DNA from 2 places in the Paenibacillus sp. NPDC057886 genome. Region 1 is predicted to be linked to the other one. Evidence: a T-box and tRNA genes for the amino acid it is inferred to sense, from the RefSeq annotation. Region 1 holds a T-box; the other holds one or more tRNA genes.

Region 1 (4,217 bases):
CGGCTCTTTGGTATGCACCACACCCAGATCATACAGCACTTTATGCCAGAAACGAGCGTACAGCAAGTGAAGCACCGCGTGCTCTGCTCCCCCGATATACAGATCAACCGGTAGCCACTGCTGCTGTTTCTCTTGAGAGATCAGTTCCTTGTCATTGTGCGGATCGATAAAGCGCAGGTAATACCAGCAGCTACCGGCCCATTGTGGCATCGTGTTCGTCTCGCGACGTGCTTTCATTCCCGTTTCCGGATCTACGGTGTTAACCCATTCCGTAACATTCGCCAGCGGTGACTCGCCAGTACCCGAAGGTTTGATCTGGTCGATATCCGGCAGCAGCAAAGGCAGTTGATCTTCCGGCACCGTCTTCATCGTTCCGTCTTCCAGATGCAGAATCGGGATTGGCTCACCCCAATAACGCTGACGGCTGAACAACCAGTCACGCAGACGGTAGGTCGTTTTGCCTTGTCCCTTACCGTTCTCTTCCAACCAGGCAATCATCTTCGCAATCGCTTCTTCGTTGTTCAATCCGTTCAGGAAATCGGAGTTCACATGCGGTCCGTCACCGGAATACGCTTCTTGTGTCACGTCGCCACCCTGTACAACCTCGATGATGTCCAGACCAAACTGTTTGGCAAACTCCCAGTCACGAGCGTCATGTCCCGGAACGGCCATGATCGCCCCTGTGCCATATCCAGCCAGAACATAATCGGCAATCCAGATTGGCACCTTCGCTCCGTTTACCGGATTGATTGCATAAGTTCCTGTGAACACACCCGTTTTGTCTTTAGCCAAATCGGTGCGTTCCAGATCACTCTTGCGAGCAGCCTGTTCCTGATATGCCTTGATTGCTTCACGCTGTTCTGCCGTTGTAATGACTTCCACCAGCTCATGCTCAGGTGCCAATACAGCATAACTTGCGCCAAACAACGTATCTGCACGTGTCGTAAACACTTTGATAACTTCTTCATGACCCTCAATGGCAAAAGTAACTTCCGCCCCGGTCGATTTGCCGATCCAGTTGCGCTGCATATCCTTGATGCTTTCCGACCAGTCCAGCTCTTCCAGGTCTTCCAGCAAACGCTCTGCATATTCCGTAATTCTCAGTACCCATTGGCGCATCGGTTTACGAACGACCGGATGTCCGCCACGCTCACTCTTACCGTCGATAACTTCTTCGTTCGCCAGTACCGTACCCAGAGCTTCGCACCAGTTAACAGGGACTTCATCTACATAAGCCAGGCCTTTGTTGTACAACTGGATGAAGATCCATTGTGTCCATTTGTAGTAGTCAGGGTCAGTTGTGCTGATCTCCCGATCCCAGTCATATGAGAAACCGAGTGACTTGATCTGGCGACGGAAATTGTCAATATTGCGGAATGTAATATGCCGTGGATGCTCACCAGTATCCAATGCATGCTGCTCAGCAGGCAGGCCGAAAGCGTCCCACCCCATTGGATGCAGTACATTGAAGCCGCGCATACGTTTGAAACGGGATACGATATCCGTTGCCGTGTATCCTTCCGGGTGACCTACGTGCAGGCCTGAGCCAGATGGATACGGAAACATATCCAGTGCATAAAACTTCGGTTTAGCCGGGTCCTCACCCGTTTTAAACGTTTTATTGTCATCCCAGTACTGCTGCCAACTTTTCTCCATGACCTGTGGCTTGTAGCCGTGTTTCGGCTGTTGATTCTCACTCATCTATTGTTCCTCCTCTTGGTTATTCGCTTTTATTGCAACAAAAAAACCTCAGCATCCCGTAGCGTTTGCAGCGCTAGGGACGAGAGGTTGAATTCCCGTGGTACCACCCTAGTTAGCGGACGATCGTGCTTCGTCATCCACTCCCTTTGGACCTGTAACGGCGGTTAACCGATGCGGATTTCCATTCCTGAACCCGAGTGTTACTTCAGTCGGTTGCAAGATGGTGTAATCACCGCATTTCTCCAAGGCGAGTTCGTGAAATACTGTCAACCGACTTGCACCAACCGCCGGCTCTCTGTCATGTACAGGACTCACTACTGATCCTTATCATCGAAATATGTATACGATATGATCGGGACCATTATATAAAAAAGCAGCAGTAAAGTCAATATTACACTGTCTGTTGACTATAAACAATGCTATACATCAGTATGCACATTAAGACGACTGGAATCGCTTGATTCCTTCTTCTAGGTTATCAATCGTCCACTGAATGTGTTCCTTGTTATCGTATTGACGATACGGACACTCGATTCTCAGCGCCAGATCAAAGTACAGATCATATAAACTTCTTCTTTTTCGTTCACTGTCTGTTGTAACTGCTCTTCCATATCCTTTGAGGAATCCCGGTGTATTATTAAAATGACTGAAGTAATGCTCCATCAGAGGATCTGCCCAGAGGGAACGTTCAAAATCGATAATGGCCGTGATTTGCCCCGCCTCCACAAATACATTCCCATCCCACAAATCCCAATGCACAAGCACAGGCTCTTTGACATCATCCAGCACATCCGATTTCTCTTGAATCAAACGCTCCAGTTCCTCATAACGAATTGAAAATTCCACACCCGCTGCTTTGCTATCTGCAAGCATATCATCCATCAGGCTCAGGAAAGCTTCTTTCCACGTCGCATATTGCGATTTTTTTGAGGAAAAGTAACCAAACTTCTCTCCTTTAATTTCATTGATCCGACGATTGTATGCACCCAGCTGCTGCTCTATGGATTCCTGCTCTTCTGCACTGTATTGGTCTTTGACTTTGTTATACGGCGTTCCTGTCATGTACTCCATAATAAAATATTCTGCCGGAACTCGGGTGAGCGATGGATCGTAGGCCAATACCCGGGGAACAGGTACATCCTGAAGTTCTGCTGCGAGTCGCAGTGCCTCAACCTCAGCGACCATGACATGTTGTTCACAGCGCATCAGCTTAATTCCATTAGAAGGAGCTATTTTGAGTACAACCTTCTGTCCGTCGTCCTTGGTGATAAAGTAAGCGTGGTTTGCCCAGCCGTCAATCATCTCTTTGTATTCTTGGATACCTGTGTTAAAATGCTGCTGCACAATTCCATCTAGCTGTTCGGAAGTCAGCCTTGTTTTATATGTACTTTCCATTTTTCACCCCACCCGGAATTTTGAATTTTCAGGATTCTACTAAATAGAAAACGCTTTCCATTCAACTATTATGGCTTCCTTTAACCCCGCTGGCAATAGCTTTTATTATATCTAAAAAACATTCTTATACATAAAAACTGCCCTTATGCATCATAAGGACAGTTCAACATTGTAATCCTATTTCACGGCTACATAGAACAGACGCTGTGCGCCTTCTCCCGCCTCTTTCCACTCAAAATCAGCATATACACGGACATCTCTGAAGCCAGCCTTCGTCAGTTCCAACATCATCCAGTCCGGATCATACGCGCGCTGAACATGAACCTCTTCAAACCGTTGGTACATATCCTTGCCGCTCTCAGCCACACGCGAAAAGATACTTAGATGATGCTCAATCTCACACCGATCATGATCCATATCACAGGTCCAAATATACGATACGGAGCGTTCGTCCAACACAAATGGTTGCTCCTCCTCGTATCGAATAAGGGTATTCGGATGATGTACATCGAACAGGAACGTGCCCTCCGGCTTCAGCATCTCATAAGTTCGCTGAAATGTACGGACGACATCCTCTTTTTCAAGCAGATAATTCACGCAATCACAGAACGATATCACCGAGTCCACAGGCTCCGGTACTCTCCAGTCCCGCATATCCTGCTGCACCCAACGGACACTGCCTTCCCGATATAAGCGGTGGCCTTGAGGCGTGGCCTCCATTTTACTGCGCGCAACAGACAACATATCCGCTGACAGGTCAATGCCAGTAACTTCGAAACCGGAGTTCACCAGTGGGATCGTAATTGAGCCGGTTCCACAGCCCAGTTCAGCCACACTTTTTGGCATGCCATGTCGTTCCCAAGCCGTTCTCGCAAACCTTATCCAGTCCGGATAAGGCATATCCTCCATTAATTCATCGTACACATAGGCAAATTTCCGGTAAGACATGTCAGGCACCGCACTTTCAGTTTCATTTTCAAATCGATTTTGAACAAAAGAAAAAGCAGGGGCATCCGGAGTTCACCCAGCCTTGCCCTGCCTTGACTTATGGATTCAAGCTCATGCTTGATCCATGATACCCGTTGGTTTACTTATCCTCGTTCTGATCCTGTGGTACAGAC
Region 2 (4,217 bases), on a different contig from region 1:
GGTATGCGAACCGTTATTCAACCCAGCAGCACTATACAGTACCTGTTGGGCTTCTCGTTCATCATCGGTATAAGCGCTAACCGTTTCAGGCGTTCCATTGTCGAGTGTGACTATCATGTCTCCCTGCTCTTGATCCTTCTCCGTCAGCAGGTCAATGCCTGTTCCGGTAAAGGTATATTCAAAAGAATCGCCGTCGTTCTCAGTAAAATGTACATCTCCCTTGTAATCCCCGAAATTTCTCCCGGAACTCGAACTCCATGAACCCGTGTATTGAATATTGCTGTCATCATCATTAATGTAAACCACATCGGTAACGGCAGCAGCATCCACGGAAGCAGCATTTGCTGCATTTTCTACATTCGCGGTTGGGTCATCCCCAGCTTCCAAGTCAGCTCCTTGCTGCGTATTTATATTCGCTGGACCAGTGCTCGAGGAGTCCGTAATGGCGATGCTCAGATCCTGTCTGCCATCGATTTGCTCCTTGCCTCCGTTCCGCTTCCAATCGCCACTATAGCGCATGCCCGTATCATCATCATTAACGGCCGATGTGCCGCTCAGTGCGGTTACCTTAAGCATTCGGGAAGCATGGGGTTCCAACACACCGCCACTAAATTCCGTATTAAAGGTGCCCAATTCGAAATGGTTCCAGAGATCACGGACCGAAGCCGGACCTTCGAGGCCAATATCACTCCATTTCACTTTGACCTCGGCACTCCGATTGCCCAAATTGAACAGAGCTACGCTGTACGTACCATCTCCGTTATTGGCATACCAAACCTGCTGTTTGGTGTCCATGGAAACCGGATGAGCTGGACGGCCGGCCTGATTGACCGCGATAACTTCGTCATTCGTAAGCAGCTCCAGTCCATAGCTGTCCAGCCTGGTCAGATCATTACCTGTATATAGCGGTGCTGAAGAGATCGCCCAGAACGTGGTAGCGGTCTTCCGCTCGTCCCTGGTCAGACCATCCATTGAGCCATTCCCGACATTCAAGGAATCAAAATCGTTCCAGCCCCCTGGACCTGCATCACGCCACCAGATGGCCGCTATGGGGAATAAACGTGAAATACTCGACCACTCCGTTAAGCCCTTACTGCTGTCATAGGCTTCAACATCCCAATCGATCCTCCAGCCGTTTGCATACTTTTTCCAGAAATCCACGTAATTGTGATCAAGCGCCCAGGAAAGCTCAAACCAGATGTTGTTCCTGTCCAGGGCTTTGGACCATGCCTCCACATCACCGCGTGCATCCCGGCTCAGGTTATTGATTCCTGATCCCGGAGTCACACTGTCGAATTTGACAAAGTTGATACCCCACTCGCCAAGAAGATCGGCGATGGAGTCAATGTACTTCTGTGCGCACGGGTTCGTAAAATCGATTTTGTAAGTGTACGAGTTCCAGGCATCCATAATAACGAGCGGCTTTACCGCAATATCCTGCATACGACATGCCCCGCCCGTCCCATAAACCTCAAGATTTTTATCATAGGCGGTGATTGATAATCCCGGAATCAGATAGATTCCAATCTTCTGTCCGTTATTATGGACATAATCAATGACCTCCTGAAATCCATTTGGATAAAGAACAGTACTCGGAATAGGACGGCCGTATTCATCTTCGTCACCGTTCCAGCCAGCATCAATATTAATGTATTCATATCCATGGGCTTGCAGCTTCTCGCGCATGGCATCCGATTGCTTCTTAATACTCTCTGCCGATGTCCAGTTACCCGCCCCGTCATATACCTGCATGCTGTAACTGCTCCAGCCCATATACGGCTTTTGGGCCAGACTCTTATCTGCTGCTTGTGCCACATTGCCTGTCGTTCCCATAATTCCGAACTGCACTACTGCAATCATGAACACCATAAAATACATTGCCATCCTTTTTCCGATTCGTTTCAAATTATCCCTACCCCCTCTGAATTTGGTCATTCAAATTCCTGTTGATAGCGCTTCCATACGAGAAAAGAATAGTGGATGCACGATTCCCAGGATAGGTACAATTCCGTATTTTACGTACAATTAACCTGAAATAAAGGGGCAAACCGCCGCAAAACAAACATATTTCCAGTAATGGATAAATAAACAAAGATAAACCTCTTCTCTGCTCAAGTTGAAGGAATGGGTTGTGAAGAATCAGGATGAGCGAATATCAAAATCCGAAAACAAATAAAAAAGGTTCCTAGCGTGGCAGTAATGCCATTCTAGGAACCTTTTTATTGTTACATATGATGCGGTCGAGAGGACTCGAACCTCCACGGGGGTTAGCCCACACGGACCTGAACCGTGCGCGTCTGCCAATTCCGCCACGACCGCATATGTTGTATCTCCGAGAAATTATAACGCGGCGACAAAAATTAATATATCATGTTCAGGTAATTAGTGTCAACAAAAAATATATAATTTCGTATTCAATGTCTAATGCTGTATTCATCCAACATTCCATTCACAGCAGAAAACCAAGGCCAACACAGTTAAAAAGCGTGTATTAGCCATGGTTTTGTTTCGAGTTTAAGCATAACTCAAGTTATTGTATATGGGTCTGATCGAATCTGAATCTGAAGAAGAAGCTTTTAAAAAATTATATCTTGGACGGCCAGTTGCCGTACCAAGCATACCCGCCTCTTCTTTCCTTATCGATATCGCTGAGTTTGTATTTCACAACCCCATCACGTCCTACGAAGATCGGTTTATCTGTTCCAATTTCGTAAAAACGTGCCCAAATTGGCGCTGCACCTGAATCAGCTATGAGTTTGCTATCCCCGTCTTCTCTGACATACTTGTATCCTGTAATTTTAACTTTGTTGAACCAGGCCTCTGCTCCTTGAATTGAAGCGGTAATTTTCGAATTCGCCGGTCTTGTTTTCAAAAACTTCACAATCGTACTGCTCTCTCCTGCACTTAGAGAAGGCATTTCATAAATCCTTGCTCCAGCAGGTTTAAGGGAGCTGGAATCATGCTGCTGTCCCCATGCAGTCAGTTTACCGTTCGCTACAACCTGTGTATTGAGAATAACCTCTACACCTTTGGCAACTGATTTTTTACTGCGATCTGCAAGAGAACTGTCGATGAATGAGAAATCTCCTTTACGTGCACCTACTTCATCCAGCATGTACATGACATTAATCATGGCATCGTCGTTGAAGGTAATGTGTTTGTGATAGCCCGAGCTCTGGTATACTTGTGGCCACCCTCCATTGGAGTACTGCATATTCAGCAAAAAGTTGATTCCTTTGACGGCAGCAGCAGAGTAGCGTGGATCATTCGTCTTTTTAAATTCCTTGGCTAATCTTCTAATTTCTGAGTATGTAGCTTTGTTATCAATCGTAGATTTGGCCCACTCACCACTTGTTTCTTTGTAATCCTTCTTCCATCCCCCGTCAGGACGTTGATTCTTCAAAATATCTGCGATACTTGCTGTCGTTCCAGAGGCGTCTGCAGCAGATACCTTAGCAACAGGCTGAAATACCATCCCGACAACAGAGAAAACCATTGTACATGCCATAACCAAAGACGCAAACCTTCTTGTTGCCTTCAACATCGTTTAGAACACTCCCCAATTCATTTTCTGCAAACTGTTTTCCTTGTTTCCCTACCCTCCTTATATTTGCTTTTAAACTCAAACTATTTCTTTTCATCCAATAAGTGGATTGTATAAGCAGAATTCTATGCAAAATAATTAATTTTGTCAATATTTGCAACAATATGTAACAAATTCTTTTGCTTAACCTAAAGCTATCGTCTCATCACATGTGAGAAAACCAATAAATTGTCCAATTTTTCTCCATTTGAAACAGTAGTTACTTTTTTGTCATCTATCAGAACCCAACATTCGAGTTATTTCTACATAAAAAGCGATAATTCCGTTAACATTGAGATGATAAGAAGTGTTCAAGATGGGTTTGACATTTTCGCATTTATGCAATATAGTTTCAAAAGGTTACAAAAACTTAATTATTCATTTGCCGAGTTTCATGTTTGAAAACGGGGGAACCATTTTGGGTGAATTATTCTTATACATAGGAAATATAGGGAACCTTCTACCGAACCCTTAGCTAACTCCGTAGGCATCGAAGGGAGAACAAAAATTTTGAAAAAGCTTATCATCTCCATTTTTGGAGCAGCAGTTCTATTTACATCCGGTGCAGCAAGCACAGAGGCAAGCAGTATTAACACCGTCGTTAACAACATGACAGGCATACCTTACAAATGGG

What was found. A T-box is a leader RNA that pairs with one kind of tRNA and senses whether it is charged. The one in region 1 lies ahead of leuS (leucine--tRNA ligase), so its partner is inferred to be a tRNA-Leu.
Region 2: it encodes a tRNA-Leu, which carries the amino acid that the T-box ahead of leuS (leucine--tRNA ligase) is inferred to sense. The anticodon was not compared.

Annotation. Positions count from the first base shown of each region.
Region 1 is NZ_JBHVMZ010000006.1:267,768-271,984, reverse strand. Features, by position in the region: gene leuS (leucine--tRNA ligase) at 1-1,701, opposite strand, end outside; T-box leader at 1,774-2,041, opposite strand; gene ACFVQB_RS21400 (phosphotransferase family protein) at 2,140-3,096, opposite strand; gene ACFVQB_RS21395 (class I SAM-dependent DNA methyltransferase) at 3,274-4,044, opposite strand; gene ACFVQB_RS21390 (CvfB family protein) at 4,184-4,217, opposite strand, start outside.
Region 2 is NZ_JBHVMZ010000001.1:227,185-231,401, reverse strand. Features, by position in the region: gene ACFVQB_RS01135 (X2-like carbohydrate binding domain-containing protein) at 1-1,905, opposite strand, end outside; tRNA gene ACFVQB_RS01130 (tRNA-Leu) at 2,236-2,319, opposite strand; gene pelA (pectate lyase) at 2,585-3,544, opposite strand; cyclic di-AMP (ydaO/yuaA leader) riboswitch at 3,957-4,088, shown strand; gene ACFVQB_RS01120 (C40 family peptidase) at 4,094-4,217, shown strand, end outside.